Regions from separate parts of the Mixta calida genome, predicted to be linked through region 1. Evidence: riboswitches for the same ligand, from Rfam matches in the RefSeq annotation. Region 1 holds a riboswitch; each other region holds the start of a gene.
What was found. A riboswitch is a leader RNA that binds a small molecule or an ion and turns the genes downstream of it on or off. The one in region 1 is predicted to bind thiamine pyrophosphate.
Positions count from the first base shown of each region.

Region 2: it holds a riboswitch for thiamine pyrophosphate, as region 1 does, so the genes downstream of both, thiM (hydroxyethylthiazole kinase) here and thiC (phosphomethylpyrimidine synthase ThiC) in region 1, are expected to answer to the same signal.
Region 3: it holds a riboswitch for thiamine pyrophosphate, as region 1 does, so the genes downstream of both, thiB (thiamine ABC transporter substrate binding subunit) here and thiC (phosphomethylpyrimidine synthase ThiC) in region 1, are expected to answer to the same signal.

Region 1 is NZ_CP026378.1:4,064,451-4,070,892, forward strand. It holds gene nfi (deoxyribonuclease V) at 1-379, opposite strand, end outside; gene hemE (uroporphyrinogen decarboxylase) at 382-1,449, opposite strand; gene nudC (NAD(+) diphosphatase) at 1,554-2,333, opposite strand; gene C2E16_RS19325 (Rsd/AlgQ family anti-sigma factor) at 2,474-2,980, shown strand; TPP riboswitch at 3,110-3,209, shown strand; gene thiC (phosphomethylpyrimidine synthase ThiC) at 3,294-5,216, shown strand; gene thiE (thiamine phosphate synthase) at 5,213-5,854, shown strand; gene C2E16_RS19340 (HesA/MoeB/ThiF family protein) at 5,847-6,442, shown strand, end outside.
Region 2 is NZ_CP026378.1:2,903,041-2,909,482, forward strand. It holds gene C2E16_RS13845 (mannitol dehydrogenase family protein) at 1-20, shown strand, start outside; gene C2E16_RS13850 (GntR family transcriptional regulator) at 109-795, shown strand; gene fbaB (class I fructose-bisphosphate aldolase) at 833-1,885, opposite strand; gene thiD (bifunctional hydroxymethylpyrimidine kinase/phosphomethylpyrimidine kinase) at 2,038-2,835, opposite strand; gene thiM (hydroxyethylthiazole kinase) at 2,832-3,623, opposite strand; TPP riboswitch at 3,657-3,753, opposite strand; gene C2E16_RS21185 (hypothetical protein) at 4,103-4,234, shown strand; gene C2E16_RS13875 (DcrB-related protein) at 4,314-4,757, shown strand; partial or broken gene C2E16_RS13880 (RHS repeat-associated core domain-containing protein) at 4,769-6,442, shown strand, end outside.
Region 3 is NZ_CP026378.1:876,244-882,685, reverse strand. It holds gene leuD (3-isopropylmalate dehydratase small subunit) at 1-311, shown strand, start outside; gene C2E16_RS04160 (MFS transporter) at 406-1,584, opposite strand; gene sgrR (HTH-type transcriptional regulator SgrR) at 1,913-3,574, shown strand; TPP riboswitch at 3,610-3,726, shown strand; gene thiB (thiamine ABC transporter substrate binding subunit) at 3,772-4,758, shown strand; gene thiP (thiamine/thiamine pyrophosphate ABC transporter permease ThiP) at 4,734-6,344, shown strand; gene thiQ (thiamine ABC transporter ATP-binding protein ThiQ) at 6,328-6,442, shown strand, end outside.

The DNA.
Region 1 (6,442 bases):
TCGGCACATCCACCAGCATGCCGAAGTGGCTGGCGACGCCGAGCCGACGCGGATGCGAAATGCCGTGGCCGTCGACGAAAAGCAGGTCAGGTTTTTGCTCCAGCATCTCCCAGGCCGCCAGCAGCGCCGGATATTCGCGGAAGGAGAGGAAGCCGGGGATATAAGGCATGATGGTGGCGATGCGCGCCACCTTATATTCGATAAGCTTCAGCGAAGGATATTCCAGAATGACCATGGCGGCGCGCGTCACCTCGCCGTCCTGCTCGAATCCTACGTCCGCGCCGCCAATCAGGCGCGGCGGCATCACATCGAAATCATCATGGCGCACCACTTCCGCGGCGCGCTGCAACTGTTCGGCTCGTAATGCCTGTATATCCATGTCTACTCCTTGTGATAAGGACATGACAGCCGATGCACCGCCTCCACAAACGCGCCTGCGTGCTCAGGCGGCACATCCTGATGGATGCCATGTCCTAAATTAAATACGTGTCCGTTACCCTGGCCGAAACCTGCCAGAATAGTCGCCACTTCCTGCTCGATACGCGCAGGCGATGCATAAAGCATAGACGGATCCATATTGCCCTGCAGCGCGACTTTATCGCCCACGCGACGGCGCGCATCGGCAATATCAGTGGTCCAGTCCAGGCCCAGCGCATCGCAGCCGGTCGCCGCCATCGCTTCCAGCCACTGACCGCCGCCTTTGGTAAACAGCGTAACCGGCACGCGGCGCCCGTCATGTTCGCGGATCAGGCCGTCAACGATCTTATGCATATACTGTAACGAGAAGTCGTGATAATCGCGTCCGGTCAGCACGCCGCCCCAGGTGTCGAATATCATGACCGACTGCGCGCCAGCGCGAATTTGCGCATTGAGATAGAGCGTGACGCTGTCGGCCAGCTTATCCAGCATCGCGTGCAGGGTTTCCGGCTCGGCGTACATCATTTTTTTGATTTTGGTGAAAGCCTTGCTGCTGCCGCCTTCAACCATATAGGTACCGAGCGTCCACGGGCTGCCGGAGAAGCCGATCAGCGGCACTGCGCCCTGTAAGTTTTTGCGGATGGTGCGCACCGCGTTCATCACGTAGCCCAGCTCCTGCTCAGGATCGGGAATCGGCAGCTTGTCGACGTCGGCACGACAGGTAATCGGCGAGGCGAAGCGCGGGCCTTCGCCCGCCTCGAACCACAGCCCCAGCCCCATCGCATCGGGAATAGTCAAAATATCAGAGAAGAGAATCGCCGCATCCAGAGGATAGCGACGCAGCGGCTGCAGCGTGACTTCGCAGGCCAGCTCGGCGTTTTTGCACAGCGACATAAAATCGCCTGCCTGCGCGCGCGTGGCTTTATATTCCGGCAAATAGCGTCCAGCCTGACGCATCATCCATACCGGCGTCACATCTACCGGCTGGCGTAACAGGGCACGCAGGTAACGATCGTTCTTCAATTCGCTCATCATAAGGCTCTCTCAAATACAGGCGCCTAGTGTAGCAGTTATTGCCGCCGGTTAAGCAAGTTTGCCGCCTCAGGCGCATCTATCCAGCCCTGCGAACGTCGCCGTTACGGTTGCTCATCCGCCGCGCGACAGAGCGCCACGGTATCCTCTATCAGACGACGCGCTACGGTGCCGGCGGGCGGAAGCTGCGGCAGGGCGTCGTAGCGAAACCAGTTGGCGTCGATCAGCTCTTTATTGTCGATTTGCAGCTCTCCCTCATCATATTCTGCCATAAAGGCCATCATCAGCGAATGAGGAAAAGGCCAGGGCTGCGAGGTTACATAGCGCAGGTTTTTTACCCGCACGTTGCTCTCCTCCATCACTTCGCGCGCCACCGCTTGCTCCAACGTTTCGCCAACTTCGACAAATCCCGCCAGCACGGTATAGATGCTGTTGCGATGCCGGGCATGCTGGGCCAGCAGAATTTTATCGTCGCGGCGGATAGCAACGATGATGCACGGGGCGATTTGCGGGTAATAGCGCTGACGGCAATGGCCGCACAGGCAGGCGTTTTCGCTATTGCTCAGATGCATTTCATGGCCGCAGTAGCCGCAGTAGCGGTGCGAGCGAATAAATTCCGCCAGCTGGACGCCGCGTCCGGCCAGCTGAAACAGTCCGCTGTCCAGATCGATGATTTGTCGAATCGATCCCATATTTTCGCTGCGATTTTCGCGGATCAACCAGACCGGCTCGCCGCGCCATTCGCCGATTATGGCGCCGCGCGACCCCGCCAGATCCCATGTTTCTGCCGTACCGAACGGTAATTCACCATTCGGCAACCAAATTTTCTGTTCGTGGCTGACAACCCACCAGCCAGCGTCTACGCTTGTAATCACACGTTCCATAGAAAAGTTATCCTTTGCTTCAGCACGCCTTTTGTGACTGGGGCCGTAAATATTCTTAAAACTGGAACAGATACGGGACACAGCCTCTGTACTGATGTTAAGTATAAGTAGCGGTAAGACTATAACCCACGGAGACAAACATGCTTAACCAGTTAGACGTTCTGACCGAGCGCGTAGGTGGCAGTAATGAACTGGTAGATTTTTGGCTAAATGCGCGCAGGCAACTGTTGGTTGCTTATTATCAGGTAGTAGGCATCAAGCCGAATAAGGAATCACTCACTGCGCTTGATGAGAAAGCTCTTGATGATTTTTGTCAGAACCTGGTGGACTATCTTTCTACCGGACATTTTAGCGTCTATGAACGTATCATCGAAGAGATGACTGGCGACAGCCCGTTACTGGCGGCGGCACAAATTTACCCCGGCCTGCAGGCTAATACCGAAACCATCATGCAACTGTATGATACCCATCTTGAAGCGGCTATCGATCACGATAACTGTCTGGAATTCCAGCAGGCCCTTTCGGAAGTCGGTGAAGCGCTGGAAGCGCGCTTTACGCTGGAAGATAAGCTGATCCAGCTGGCGTTCGACCATAATCTCGCCGCTCTGGCGGCTGCAAACGATCAGGCAATGGCACGTCCGGCCTGATGGTTATCAGTTTGTTATAAACCCTTGTAGTTTCTTAAACGCCCCTTTATGCTGAAGGGGCTTTTTTATGACCTCGCCACGGCGTTAAGCGTGACGGGTCCAGGCTGTCAGCCCTGCTGACGCCTGATTTTCATCTTGTCGGAGTGCCTTTTAGGCTGAGACCGTTTATTCGGGATCCGCGGAACCTGATCAGGTTAGTACCTGCGAAGGGAACAAGAGTACAGATCTTTTCACGCCGTCAATCCGTACTGGCCGCGTGTCGTTACTCCTTCCGAGCTCCGGACAAGCAACGTTCCTTTTTCTGGAGATTGCTATGTCTGCTAAACCCAACCGTCGTGAACAGCGCGCTCAGGCGCAACAGTTTATTTCCTCATTGCAGGGTACCGCTTTTCCCAACTCTAAACGTATCTGGATTGCGGGTAGTCGTCCCGATATTCGCGTGCCGATGCGCGAGATCCAGCTCAGCCCTACCCTGATCGGCGGCGATAAAAACGATCCGATTTATGAAGCCAATGAACCGGTGCCGGTTTACGATACCGCCGGCCCGTATGGCGATCCCGAGGCGCAAATCGATGTTCATCAGGGCCTGCCGCGTCTGCGCAGCGCCTGGATCGAACAGCGCGGCGACAGCGAACTGACGCAGCTCAGCTCCAGTTACAGCCAACAACGCCTGAAGGATGAAGGGCTCGATCATCTGCGCTTCGATAATCTGCCGCGCCCGCGCCGCGCGATGGCGGGACGTCGGGTTACGCAGCTTCACTATGCGCGTCAGGGGATCGTGACGCCGGAGATGGAGTTCATCGCCCTGCGGGAAAATATGGGTCGCGAGCGCATTCGTAGCGAAGTACTGCGCCAGCAGCACCCTGGCCACAGCTTCGGCGCGCACCCGCCGGAAAACATTACGCCGGAGTTTGTACGCCAGGAGGTGGCAGCCGGCCGCGCGATTATCCCCGCCAACATTAATCATCCAGAAGCGGAGCCGATGATTATCGGCCGCAATTTCCTGGTGAAGGTCAACGCCAATATCGGCAACTCGGCCGTCAGCTCCTCTATCGAAGAAGAGGTCGAAAAGCTGGTCTGGGCGACCCGTTGGGGCGCCGATACGGTGATGGACCTCTCCACCGGCCGCTATATTCATGAAACGCGCGAATGGATCCTGCGCAACAGTCCGGTGCCGATCGGTACCGTGCCGATCTATCAGGCGCTGGAAAAAGTGAACGGCGTTGCTGAAAACCTCACCTGGGAGCTGTTCCGCGATACGCTGCTGGAGCAGGCGGAACAGGGCGTGGACTACTTCACGATTCACGCCGGCGTTCTGCTGCGCTATGTGCCGATGACGGCGAAACGTCTGACTGGCATCGTCTCGCGCGGCGGCTCGATCATGGCGAAATGGTGTCTGTCCCATCATCAGGAAAGTTTCCTGTATCAGCATTTCCGTGAAATCTGTGAAATTTGCGCCGCCTATGACGTCTCTCTGTCACTGGGCGACGGACTGCGTCCCGGCTCTATTCAGGACGCCAATGACGAAGCGCAGTTCGCCGAGCTGCATACGCTGGGCGAACTGACCAAAATCGCCTGGGAATATGACGTACAGGTCATGATTGAAGGCCCCGGCCACGTGCCGATGCAGATGATCCGCCGCAATATGACCGAACAGCTGGAGCACTGCCACGAAGCGCCGTTCTATACGCTCGGCCCGCTGACCACCGATATCGCGCCCGGCTACGATCATTTCACCTCCGGCATCGGCGCGGCGATGATTGGCTGGTTCGGCTGCGCGATGCTCTGCTACGTCACGCCAAAAGAGCATCTCGGCCTGCCGAATAAAGAAGATGTTCGCCAGGGACTGATCACCTACAAAATCGCGGCGCACGCGGCAGATCTGGCCAAGGGACACCCTGGCGCGCAGATCCGCGATAACGCCATGTCGAAAGCGCGCTTTGAATTCCGCTGGGAGGATCAGTTCAATCTGGCGCTCGATCCGCATACCGCGCGCGCCTATCACGATGAAACGCTGCCGCAGGAGTCGGGGAAAGTGGCGCACTTTTGCTCAATGTGCGGTCCGAAGTTCTGCTCAATGAAAATTACGCAGGAGGTGCGCGACTATGCCGCCAAACAGGAAGCGCAGGCGCAACCTGTTGAAGTCGGCATGGCGCAAATGTCACAGGCATTTCGTCAGCGCGGCGGCGAGCTTTATCATCCTGCGGACGCCCTGACGCCGGAGGGAAAAGCATGAGTCAGCCTTTTCCATCTTGCCCCGCCAGGCTTGGGCTTTATGCGGTGGTCGACAGCGTGGAATGGATAGAGCGTCTGCTAACCGCGGGGGTGCGCACTCTACAGCTGCGCATTAAGGATCGTCCGGCAGAGGAAGTAGAACCCGCTATCCAGCAGGCGATTGCGCTGGGCCATGCTTACCAGGCGCGTCTGTTTATCAATGACTACTGGCAGTTGGCGATTAAGCATCACGCTTACGGTGTGCACCTGGGCCAGGAAGATCTGGACGTCGCCGATCTGGAGGCGATTCGCCACGCCGGGCTGCGTCTCGGCCTTTCAACGCACGACGATCGGGAAATTGACCGGGCGCTCGCCTTTCAGCCCTCTTATATCGCGCTGGGCCATATCTTTCCTACGCAAACCAAAGCGATGCCTTCTGCGCCGCAGGGACTGGAGCAGCTAACGCGCCACGTTGCGCGACTGGGCACAATGCCGACCGTCGCCATCGGCGGCATCAGCATTGAACGCGCTCCGGCGGTGCTGGCCTGCGGCGTGGGCAGCATCGCGGTGGTCAGCGCCATTACTCAGGCCGACGACTGGCGCGCCGCTACCGAGACGCTGCTGGCGTTAGCTGGCGCAGGAGAAGATGACGATGCTTAACGATCAGGATTTTCTGCGCTACAGCCGTCAGCTGCTGCTGGAGGAGTTCGGCGTGGAAGGTCAGCAGAAGCTGCATCAGGCCAGCGTGCTGATTGTCGGACTCGGCGGCCTGGGCGCGCCCGCGGCGCTCTGGCTGGCAGCAGCGGGCGTCGGCAAGCTGTTGCTGGCCGATGACGATACGCTGCATGTCAGCAACCTGCAGCGCCAAATCCTTTATCGCAGCGCGGACTGCGGGCAGGCGAAAGCGCCGCTGGCGCAGCGGCAGTTGCAGGCGCTGAATCCGCAGGTCGAAGCGATTGTTCTGCAACAGCGCATGGATGAGGCGCAGTTGCGCGAATGGGTGCCGCAGGCGGATCTGGTGCTTGACTGCAGCGACAACATGGCGACGCGTCAGGCGATTAACGCTGCCTGCGTCGCTGCGGATATCCCCCTAATCAGCGGCAGCGCCGTCGGCTTTAGCGGGCAGCTGCTGGTGATCTCGCCGCCCTGGCAAAAAGGCTGCTACCGCTGTCTCTGGCCAGATAACAGCGAACCACAGCGCAACTGCCGCACCGCTGGCGTGCTGGGTCCGGTGGTGGGCACCATCGG
Region 2 (6,442 bases), 1.2 Mb from region 1:
GGGTAATAACAAGCTATTGATTATTCCTGTAATGAAAGCGCTGGCGCGGAGTTGACGGGCTGTTTAGACTGAAAGCTTTCGCGTCCAGCCAGTCCAGGAAGTTGTCGCATGTCGATACCCTACACTATCACCACCAGCGAACCGGTTAACCAGCAGATCTACCGTTTTTTGCGCCGGGAGATTGTTACCTGCATTATCCCACCGGGTTCGCTGCTGTCGGAAAAAGAAGTCTCCTGCCGTTTTAATGTTTCACGTCAGCCGGTGCGCGAAGCGTTTATTAAGCTGGCGGAAGCGGGTTTGGTGCAGATTCTGCCGCAGCGCGGCACCTTTGTACGCAAAATTTCCGCTCAGCGGGTGGCTGACGGCCGCTTTATTCGCGAAGCGGTAGAGATCGCCGTGGTGCGCCGCGCCGCCATGGAAGCGACGCCCGCCGCGCTGATGGCGCTGGAGCATAACCTGCAGCTACAAAAAATGGCGGCGCAGCGTCATGATGCGCAGGCCTTCCTGCAGCTGGACGATGAGTTTCATCGGCTGATCGCGCAGAGCATCAACTGCGAACTGGCCTGGGAGACGGTGGAGAATATCAAAGCCACCATGGATCGGGTGCGTTTTCTAACGCTCAGCAAGGTATCGCCGCCGGAAAGCCTGATCGATCAGCATGAAGAAATTCTGCATACCCTGCGTAATCACGATCCTGACGGTGCGGAAAAAGCGATGCGCCACCACCTGCAAGAGATGATTTTTTCCATTACGCCCATCGCCGAGCAGAACAGCGAATGGTTTGAGCAGGTGTAAAGAGAGGCGGGACGACGCAGCATCGTCCCGCTGACCATCAGGCGATGGTGATATTCTTCGACAGATAAACATCCTGGACGGCATTGATCAGCGCCACGCCATCACGCATCGACTTCTTAAACGCCTTACGTCCCATAATCAGCCCCATGCCGCCAGCGCGTTTATTGATCACGGCGGTGCGAACCGATTCAGCGGTATCGGTTTCGCCTGCGGAGGCGCCGCCGGAATTGATCAGCCCGGCACGTCCCATATAACAGTTCGCCAGCTGATAGCGCACCAGATCGATCGGATGCTCGCTGGTCAGCGTGTCATAGACGCGCTTGTCGGTATGACCGAATTTCAGCACGTTATAGCCGCCGTTATTTTCCGCCATTTTCTGCTTCACGATATCCGCGCCGATGGTGGCGGCCAGATGATTCGCCTGGCCAGAGAGATCGGCGCTGACATGATAGTCCACGCCATCTTTCTTGAACGCGTTATTGCGCAGATAGGCCCAGAGCACGGTCACCATGCCCAACTCATGCGCGCGCTCAAAGGCGGCGGAGATCTCTTCAATCTGGCGACGCGACTGCTCGGAACCGAAATAAATGGTCGCGCCGACGGCCACGGCGCCCAGGTTGAATGCCTGCTCCACGCTGGCGTAGAGCGTCTGGTCATACTGCGCCGGGTAGCTGAGCGTTTCGTTATGGTTCAGCTTGACCATAAATGGGATTTTATGGGCGTAACGGCGCGACACCGCCGCCAGCACACCGTAGGTTGAGGCGACGCAGTTACAGCCCGCCTCCAGCGCCAGTTCGACGATATTCTTCGGATCGAAATAGAGCGGATTGGCGGCGAAAGAGGCGCCAGCGGAATGCTCCACGCCCTGATCAACCGGCAGGATAGAAAGGTAGCCGGTGCCCGCCAGGCGACCGGTATTGTAAAGCGTCTGCATATTGCGCAGCACGGCAGGAGAACGATTGTTGTCGATCATCACCCGATCGACATAATCCGCGCCCGGAAGATAAAGGCTGTCCGCTGGAATGGTCATGCAGCGATGTTGCAGAAGGCTGTCCGCTTCGTTGCCCAATAACTGTACGATGTCCGTCATGTTAGCTCCTGAGTGTTTAAAGGGGATCGCATGCTCCGATCCGTTGTCGGGCCGCCCGACGACCCGGCACAGACTGGCCCCTTTTCAGCCGCTAACGCAAACTGCTGACTCCATTTTTCAGAAATCTCCGCCGGTAAACGTTGCGTTACGCCCTACCACCAGCGATAAAAATGGTGCACCGGCCCAATGCCTTTCCCGACTTCCAACGTATCGGCCTGCGCCAACGCGCCCTGGAGCCAGGCTTTGGCCGCCGCGATGGTGCTTTCCCAGTCGGCATGACGCGGACGCAACGCGGCAAGCGCCGATGAAAGCGTGCAGCCGGTGCCGTGGGTATTGCGCGTGGCGATGCGCGGCGCAGTAAAGCGCTGCTCACCCTGGCGCGTAAAGAGCCAGTCCGGGCTTTCGGCATCGCTGAGATGCCCCCCTTTAATCAGCACCGCCTCGCAGCCCAGCGCCAGCAGCGCTCTGCCCTGCTGTTTCATCTCCTGCTCGTCGCGCGCGTGCCCGGTTTCCAGCAGCGCCGCCGCCTCCGGCAGGTTGGGTGTAATCAGCGATACCCGTGGCAACAGCCGTTCGCGCAGCGTCGTCACCGCCTGCGGCGACAGCAGCGCATCGCCGCTTTTCGCCAGCATCACCGTATCCAGCACGACCCAGGGCACCGCGGCGCGACCGAGCCGTTCTGCCACCGCCTCGACAATATCGCTCTCCGCCAGCATGCCGATTTTTACGCTGTCGATACGCAGATCGCTCAGCACCGAATCGAGCTGCGCGGCGACAAACTGCGGTTCGATGCGATAAACCGACTGTACGCCGCAGGTGTTTTGCGCCACCAGCGCGGTAATGACGCTGGCACCGTACGCGCCCAGCGCGGAGAAGGTTTTTAAATCGGCCTGAATGCCAGCCCCGCCGCTGGGATCGGTGCCGGCGATAGTTAATGCATTGATTCTCATGCCAGCGCCTCCGCATTCAGGTTCCACAGCGCATCGAGAAACGCCGGAATAAAACTGCCCGGTCCCTGTGCGCGGCCCGCCGCCAACTCGCCTGCGCGCGCCATAACGCCACAGGCGCTGGCGATATGCTGTAGCCGATCGCCCGGCAGCGCCGCAAAGCCCGCCACTACCGCCGATAGCGCACAGCCGGTGCCGACCACCCGCGTCATCAAAGGCGATCCGCCCGGCACTTTCAGCGTGCGTTCACCGTCGGTGACGTAGTCCACTTCGCCGGTCACCACTACGATGGCGCCGCAGCGCTGCGCCAGCCGCTGAGCGGCGGAAAGCGCTTCTTCCGCCTGATGCTGCGTATCAACGCCGCGTCCGCCGCTCTGCTGAAGCGACAGCGCAAGAATTTCCGAGGCGTTGCCGCGAATGGCGGCGGGTTTCAGCGTCAGCAGCCGCTGACAAAAATCAGTGCGCAGCCGCAGCGCGCCGACCGCCACCGGATCGAGCGTCCAGGGCGTGGCGGCTTTGCGGGCCTCCTGCGCCGCCGCCAGCATCGCGTCGGCGCGCGTACGGGTTAAGGTGCCGACGTTAATCAGCAGCGCATCGGCAACGGCGCTAAACTGCGCCGCTTCTTCAGCATCAATGACCATTGCCGGCGAGGCGTGCAGCGCCAGCAATACGTTAGCGGTAAAGGTCTGAACCACATCGTTGGTCATGCAGTGAACCAGCGGCGCGCGCTGGCGGAACAGAGAGAGGGAGCGCGCGGTAAACGCGGCATCAGGCAGGTCAGGCTGTTTCATAGGTCTCCTGGCCGGCGCTCAAGAAGGCAATGCCGGACAGGCATCTGACTTCCCTACGCTGGCATTATCCAGATCAGGTAATACGGGTATTTCTCAGCCTTCACGCAGAAGGGCACCCCGAGTCAAATAACTAAAAATCAATACATTGCGATTAACGTCCCGTTAATCTCTGTTCTGGATCATGCCAGCGGGAAGTCAAAGACACAACCCCTCAAAACGGCATGTGCTCTACACCGTGTTCAAGGCTGTGGCCCAACAGTAAACGACAGACAAAAAAGCCAGGTTGCCCCAGCCTCATTTGTTGTTAATTGTCGTTGTCGCTGCTCGTGCATTTAAGACAGAATCACTTTAATAATGGGTCCTGAAAGAGGAAAAACCGAGCCATTCAGAACTTATAGCCAAGGCGCTGTCAGTATCCCGCATAAGCGTGCCATTTACATTCAGAGATCTTTCGGCATACGCCAACGAAGGAGATCGCTATGCGTAACGCCCGTTTTACTGAGCATCAGATCATTGCCGTGATTAAGTCGGTTGAAGCCGTGGAGATTCAGATGATTGCTGACCCGCTATTTTCTATAAGGCCGTCTTTTTGTGTCCTGCTTTTGGGTTAATGAAAACCTGGTGTGCATATAGCCAGCCGCCACACCCTGTGGCAGACTTAACCTTTTCTCAGGCAAAGGAATCTGCTTAATGTCCGAAAGCCACGCTGTCTGTCTTTTCACCGAAGGCCGGATAACGCTTCCTGACCAGTATCAGGACCGCACGGTGAATGTCTTTACGCTTGCCGGCGAGAACGCCCCCGCATTTAACATCTCCCGCGATACCCTCAGTAACGGTGAGGCTCTGCCGGACTATATTGACCGCCAGACAGCGCTGATGAATAAGCATCTGAAGGGCTGGAAGCTGTCGCTGCGTGAAGCTGCTGTACTGGGGGAGAATCTTATCCCCGGTGAATGTCTTCATGCCAGCTACCTTCGTGACAACAGACGGATCTTTCAGCAGCAGGCGGTATTTAACACAGCGGATAACCATATTCTGGTGTTCACCATGACCCGTATGGAAAAAATCCGGGATACGGACAGCCAGTGCTTTCAGGCACTCCTCGCAAGTTTCAGATTTAACACTAACAATTAAGGGACATTGTTATGTTTGAGGCGGCGCGTGTCGGAGACGACATCGGCCACTCCCATGGTCTGGCAGGGATGATTGCCGGGACTCTTGTCGGGGGACTGATTGCAGCGGCGGGTGGCATTGCCGCCGGAGCGCTTATGGTGGCCGGTATCGGTGCGTCCTGTCTGGGTATTGGCGTGCTTCTGGTCGGGGCCAGCCTGGCGGTGGGGTATCTGACAGGCGAACTGGCGACGGCTGCGCGGGACAGTATCGCAGACGCCGGGGCCGCCAGCATGGAAAAAGAAGGCGTTATTGCCACCGGCTCTCATAACGTGTTCATTAATGGCAGACCTGCCGCCATTGCCACCGACAGCATGGCGGAGTGCGCCAGGGACGGTGGCTCACAACAGATGGCCGAAGGCTCCTCACGTGTTTATATCAACGGTCTGCCTGCCGTTCGTACCGGTGACCAGACCACCTGTGGCGGCAAAGTCATGACCGGTTCCGGAGACGTGGTTATCGGCGGTGAACCAGAACAGACGCTGCCGATACAGTCTGAAGTCCCGGAATGGCTGTACAAAGCGTCTGACCTGACGCTGCTGTTTGCCGGACTGCTCGGCGGAGCGGGAGGCGCCGCAGGCAAAGTCGGTGCGCTGGGCAGGCTGTTCAGTAAAATTCCGGGCATCAACAAACTGGCCCGCGTCGCCTGCCGCGCTGGCGTGATGATGACGGGTGCGGCTGCCGTGGGGATTATCGCCCGCCCGGTCGATATTGTCAGCGGCCAGAAGTTTCTCTCCGGTGATGACGAGCTGGACTTCATATTACCTTCCCGTCTGCCGGTTGTCTGGCAGCGTTACTGGCGCAGCGGCCATCCCGGCGACAGCGTGCTGGGCCGGGGTTGGTCACTTTTCTGGGAAACCCGACTTGAAAAATATCAGGACGGGCTGGTATGGCGTGCGCCATCGGGAGATTACGTCTCCTTCCCGCCGGTGCCGAAAGGTCAGCGAACCTTCTGTGAACCGGAGAAGCGCTGGCTGGAACACCATCAGGACGACAGCTGGTCAGTGTATGACATCAGCGGCGAGCGCTGGCATTACTCATCTCTGCGGGACGGTTCCCCTGCCCTGCCGCTGCGCCTGACTGAACCCTGTGGTAACGATATTCTGTTCGGGTGGAACGATAACAACACGCTGCATTCACTCACCGACAGCGCAGGACAACGCGTGGTTTGCCGCTACACAACTGTCAGCGGACAGGTTCGCCTGACCGAAGCCTGGCTGGATGATGAAGTCTGCCTGGTCCGCTACAACTACGATGATAAGGCCCGGCTGCTCACCGTAACCGGGCGCGGTGAGCAAATTCGCCGCCGTTTCAGCTGGTACGACGACGGGGACGGAACGGATTTACTGCGCAGCCATGAGGACAGCAACGGGCTTCTGAATGAATATCTTTGGCGGAGCATTGATGGTCTGCCGCGCGTGGTGGCATACCGCAACAGCGCAGGTGAGCAGCTTGATTTTGAATACGATTTTGTAAACGGTACCCGCCGCGCCACCCGCGACGATGGCGCACAAGCACACTGGCTGGTTGACGACGATGACAATGTTGCACGTTTCACAGATTATGACGGTCGCCAGACCGGTTTCGTCTATCGTGATGGCGAGTTATGCGATGTTATCCTGCCTGACGGAGCCATACGACGCAGCCAG
Region 3 (6,442 bases), 1.1 Mb from region 1:
AGGTGGTAATTGCGCCCAGCTTCGCCGATATCTTTTACGGCAACAGCTTCAATAACCAGCTGCTGCCGGTACGGTTGAGCGAAGAGGATGTGGATGCGCTGTTCCGTCTGGTCGCGGCGCAGCCCGGCATACAGTTTACCGTGGACTTAACCACGCAGCAGGTGATGGCTGGCGATAAAACCTACGCCTTTGAAATTGACAGCTTCCGCCGTCACTGCATGATTAACGGGCTCGACAGCATCGGCCTGACGTTGCAGCACGAGGCGTCGATTGCTGAATACGAACAGAAACAGCCTGCCTTCCTGCGTTGATGTCTTTCACTTTCTCGCCCCTGAGGGGCGAGAAAGTTTTTCCCTTTTATCTGCATTGTCGCCGCTTTGATTCTCCCCTACGATGCCTGCCGCGCTAAACGTTGCGCACTCGCGTAGAGAGCGCGAACGCCAGCGTCGCTATCCCCAGCGCCAGCCAGTAAACGGCATAGTGGCCGAACGATTCCGCCAATGTGCCCTGTAACAGACCCGCCAGAATCGTGCCGGTTGAAATGCTGTTGGTAAACAGCGTCGTCGCCGCGCCGGGCCGTCCCGGCATCAGATCCTGAAACCAGAGCATGCCGATCCCGGCGATAATACCGATAAATATCGCGTTGAAGATTTGAATCAGCATCAGCACGGTGCGCGACTGGAACAGCACCAGCCCCAGATAAAACAGCACGCCGGAGGCGATGGCCAGCAGCATGATGCGCCGCTTGCCGGTGCGCTTCACAAAATGCCCCGCCAGCAGCATGATCGGAATCTCCAGTCCAGCGGCAGTCCCCATCAGCAGGCCCGCCAGGCGTTCCGGCAGACCCAGCACGCTGCTGATGTAGAGCGGCATATCGATGATATACATGGTGTTGCAGGTCCACATCATCATCGAGGCGACAAACAGCAGGCGCACATCTTTATCGCGCCAGGCGCTGATCTGCGTCAGCAGCACTTCCGGTGACTGCTCCACGCGCGGAACCGACGGCAGCGCAAAGGCGACCAGCGCCAGGCAGACGAGGAACAGCCCTGCCGCCACGATAAACATCACCGTAAAGCCGTAGTTCAGCGCCAGCGCGAAAGAGAGCGGCGGTCCGATAACCCACGCCAGCGAGAGTTGGGCGCGCATCACCGAGCTGAACATCACCACCTCACGCGCCGAGCGGTCGGCATATTCGCGCGCCAGGGCGAATATTTGCGGCATCGACACGCTGGCCAGCGCCGAGAGCAGCACACCCAGCGTAATCAGGGTCAGATAATGACGATTAAAAGCGAACAGCAGCGCGTTCATCAATGCCATCGCGCAGCAAAACAGAATCAGCCTGCGACGGTCGCCGCGGTTATCAGAACGCTTCGCCAGCAGCAGGCTGACCGTGATCCCGGCGACTGCGTTCACGGTATAAAACAGCCCGACCCAGAACGGCGTAACGCCCACCTCACGCGATAAAAACAGGCTCAACGTCGGCGCCTGCAGCGCGCCGGCAATGCCGACCATAAAAGAGACAGCCATAAAAGCGAGATAAACCGGATTGAGACGGCGGCGGCGCGTCAGCAAAAATTTCATAACGGTTCCTGTACCTGGAAGAAGAAAACGGCAAGCAGCCACAAAAGAGACGCCGCAGGCAGATATCGGCCGCGCATGGCGATAACGATCGTTGTAGAAGAAAGCACAGGAAAAAGAAAAAAGCCAGCGGCCTCAATGGCTGCTGGCGGTGTAATTGCACCCTACTCAGAATAAAGAGCGGAGCGACGACGCCCTGTCGGCGGCGCGTCCCGTTCGGATAAAAATGCGCCAGCCGGTCAGGCTGCCTCCCGCACTTTTATCTGCTGTCATTATGCGCATAATAAGGGGACCTAAACACTGACGAATTCTTATACGGAGTTCCCCTTTTATGCCCTCCTCGCGCCTGCAACAACATTTTATTCGCCTGTGGCAGAGCTGTAGCGGCCAGCCGCAGGAAACCACGCTGGAGCGACTGGCACAGCAGATGCATTGTTCGCGCCGGCATATGCGCAACCTGCTGAACGCCATGCAGGCGCAGGGATGGCTCAGCTGGCAGGCAGAGGCGGGACGCGGCAAGCGCTCGCAGCTGCGCTTTTATGCCACCGGACTGGCGCTGCAACAGCAGCGGGCCGAGGAATTGCTGGAGCAGGATGGCATCGAGCAGCTGGTGCAGCTGGTGGGCGACAAAAGCCAGGCACGGCAGATGATCGCGTCGCGGCTGGGCCGCAGTTTCCGCCAGGGCAAACATATCCTGCGCATTCTCTACTACCGCCCACTGTTGAATCTGTTGCCTGGTTCGCCGCTGCGTCGCTCGGAAACCCATCTGGCGCGCCAAATTTTCAGCAGCCTGACGCGCATAAATGAGGAAAATGGGGAACTGGAACCTGATATCGCTCATCACTGGCAGCAGCTGTCGCCGCAGCACTGGCGCTTTTATCTGCGTCCCGCGATCCAGTTTCATCATGGCCGCGAACTGGATATGGCGGATGTGATCGCAAGTCTGGAACGTCTGACGCGCCAGCCACTCTTCTCCCACCTGACGCGTATCGACTCGCCGACGCCCTGGACGCTGGACATCTACCTGAGCCAGCCTGACGACTGGCTGCCGTGGCTGCTGGGCAGCGTCAGCGCCATGATCCTGCCGCAGGAGTGGCCGACGCTGCCGGATTACAGCCGCCAGCCGGTCGGCACCGGCCCCTATTCGGTGGTGCGTAATCAGCAGTCGCAGCTGAAAATTCAGGCCTTCGACGACTACTTTGGCTACCGGGCGTTGATTGATGAGGTCAATATCTGGGTGCTGCCGGAGATTAGCGAGGAGCTGGTTTACGCCGGCGTGAAAGTTCAGGGCAGCCAGGAGGATGAAACCGCGCTGGAAAGCCGGCTGGAAGAGGGCTGCTACTTTCTGCTGTTCGATCGACGTTCGGCGAAAGGCGGCGACGAGCAGGTGCGTCGCTGGGTCAGCACCCTGCTAAATCCCATCTCGTTGCTGAACAACGCCAGCCCCGGCTATCAGCGCTACTGGTTTCCCGCCTGGGGGCTGCTGCCGCGCTGGCACCATCGGCGTGAAATGCACGCCGACGCGAAACCGGCCGGCCTCACCGAGCTGACGCTGACCAGCTATCGCCATCACAGCGAACATCAGGCGATCGCCGGGCTGCTGACGCCGTTGCTGGCGGCGCACGGCGTGCGGCTGATCGTGCAGGAGATCGACTACGCCAGCTGGCATCACGGCGAGGCGGAAAGCGATATCTGGCTGGGCAGCGCCAACTTTACGCTGCCGCTGGGCTTTTCCGTCTTTGCCCTGCTGTATGAGCTGCCGTTGCTGCAACACTGCATCGATATTGACTGGCAGGGCGACGCCGCGCGCTGGCGTCAACAGCAGCTGACGCTGGCGGACTGGTGTAAAAAGCTGGTAGAAGACCACTATCTGCATCCGCTGTTTCATCACTGGCTGCTGCTGGAAGGCCAGCGCAGCATGCGCGGCGTGCGCATGAATACCCTGGGCTGGTTTGATTTCAAATCCGCCTGGTTCGCGCCGCCTGAATCCTGACGCTTTCGTTAACTTTACGAAAACACTACACTAAGTCGTTCTCAACGGGGTGTGGAGACGCGCAGCCGAAAACAGCGCGCTTTTCCACTGAGAGAGACCCGTCGAACCTGATCCGGTTAATACCGGCGTAGGGATTTGAGATGCCGTCCATCCTCAGATCACGCGCCCTGTTATTCCTTCTCCTCAAGGAGCGCAACGTGTTGAAAAAAGTTTTGCCCGTTCTGCTGTTATTGTCCGCCCCAGCTTTTGCCGCCAGGCCGACGCTCACCGTCTACACCTACGACTCTTTCGCCGCCGAATGGGGCCCTGGCCCGGCGGTTAAAAAGGCGTTCGAGGCGCAGTGCGGCTGCGAACTGAAATTCGTCGCGCTGGAAGATGGCGTCTCTCTGCTGAACCGCCTGCGTATGGAAGGCAAAAACAGCAAGGCCGACATAGTGCTGGGGCTGGATAACAATTTGGTACAGGCGGCGGAACAGACCGGCTTGTTTACCCCCTCTGACGTCGACACCACCAAACTGACGCTGCCGGTCGGCTGGCAAAACAGCACCTTTATCCCCTACGACTACGGCTACTTCGCCTTTGTTTATGACAAAAACAAGCTGAAGAATCCACCGAAAAGTCTGCGGGAACTGGTGGAAAGCGACCAGAAGTGGCGGGTAATTTACGAGGACCCGCGCACCAGCACCCCAGGCCTCGGCCTGTTGCTCTGGATGCAGAAGGTCTATGGCGCGGATGCGCCGCAGGCATGGCAGAAGCTGGCGCAAAAAACGGTCACCGTCACCAAAGGCTGGAGCGAAGCTTACGGCCTGTTCCTGAAAGGCGAAGGCGACCTGGTGCTGAGCTATACCACCTCCCCCGCTTATCATCTGATTGCCGAGAAGAAAGATCATTACGCGGCGGCCAGTTTCGCCGAAGGTCACTATCTGCAGGTTGAAGTGGCGGCGCAGTTGAAAAACAGCGCCCAGCCAAAGCTGGCGCGGCAGTTTATGCAGTTCATGGTCAGCGAACCGTTCCAGCAGACTATCCCGACAGGCAACTGGATGTATCCGGTGATCAATACTGCGCTGCCGACCGGCTTTAACAGCCTGCCGGTGCCGAAAACCGCCTTAGAATTCACCCCGGAGCAGGTCGCGCAGCAGCGCGCCGCATGGATTAGCGCATGGCAACGCGCCGTCAGCCGCTAATTGCAGGCTGGCTATGGCCTGGCCTGCTGACCGCCGCGTTGCTGGTCGGCGTGGCGCTGCTGGCCTTCGGCGCGCTGTGGTTCAACGCGCCCGATAACGACTGGCGCGGCCTGCTGCAGGACAGCTATCTGCATCATGTGGTCGCCTTTTCGTTCTGGCAGGCGCTGCTGTCGGCGCTGCTGTCGGTTTTGCCTGCGATCCCGCTGGCGCGCGCCCTGTGGCGACGACGCTTCCCTGGCCGTCAGCTGCTGCTCCGGCTGTGTGCAATGACGCTGGTGTTGCCGGTGCTGGTGGCGGTATTCGGCCTGCTGAGCGTCTACGGACGCGAGGGCTGGCTGGCCCAGCTCTGCGCGCTGCTTGGCGTCGAATACCGCTTTTCGCCCTATGGCCTGCAGGGTATTTTGCTGGCGCACGTCTTCTTTAACCTGCCGCTGGCGACGCGTCTGCTGTTGCAGGCGCTGGAGAATATTCCCGGCGAACAGCGCCAGCTCTCCGCGCAGCTCGGCATTGAGGGCTGGCACTTTTTCCGTCTGGTGGAATGGCCCTGGCTGCGTCGTCAGATCCTGCCTGCGGCGGCGCTGATCTTTATGCTCTGCTTCGCCAGCTTCGCCACCGTGCTGTCGCTGGGCGGCGGTCCACAGGCGACGACCATCGAACTGGCGATTTTCCAGGCGCTCAGTTACGACTACGATCCCGGTCGCGCCGCTTTGCTGGCGCTGCTGCAAATGGGCTGCTGTCTTGGCCTGGTGATGCTGAGCCAGCGCCTGAGCAAAGCGCTGCCGACCGGCGGCGTCTCGCTGAACGGCTGGCGCGCCCCCGGTCGTGGATTCGGCACGCTGGCCCGCGATACGCTGATTATCGCCCTTGCCCTGCTGTTGCTGCTGCCGCCGCTGCTGGCGGTTATCGTCGATGGCGTGCGCCAGGGCGCTGGCAGCCTGCGGGATCAGCCCGCGCTGTGGCAGGCCGCCGGAACCTCGCTGCGCATCGCGCTGGCCGCCGGTCTGCTGTCGGTACTGCTGACAATGCTGCTGCTCTGGAGCAGCCGTGAACTGCGCCTGCGTCAGCGCCTGCTGGCGGGCCAGGCGCTGGAGATGAGCGGCATGCTGATTCTCGCCATGCCGGGCATCGTGCTGGCGACCGGCTTCTTTCTGCTGTTTAACAGCACGCTGGGGCTGCCGCAGCAGGCGGACGGCATCGTCATTTTCACCAATGCGCTGATGGCGATCCCCTACGCGATGAAGGTGCTGGAAAATCCGATGCGCGATATCGCCGAACGCTACCAGCGTCTCTGCCTGTCGCTCGATATTCGCGGCTGGCGGCGCGTGCGCCTGATTGAGCTGAAGGCATTGCAGCGTCCGCTGGCGCAGGCGCTGGCGTTCGCCTGCGTGCTGTCCGTTGGCGATTTCGGCGTGGTGGCGCTGTTCGGCAGCGCTGATTTCCGCACCCTGCCCTACTACCTTTATCAGCAGATTGGCGCCTATCGCAGCGCCGACGGCGCGGTCACCGCTCTGCTGCTGCTGCTGCTCTGCTTTCTTCTGTTCACCCTGATTGAAAAACTACCGGGACGCCATGCTAACCCTGACTAATCTGACCTGGATCTACCACCATTTGCCGATGCGCTTTTCGCTGTCGCTGCGCCCGGGCGAGCGCGTTGCGGTGCTGGGGCCGAGCGGCGCCGGAAAGA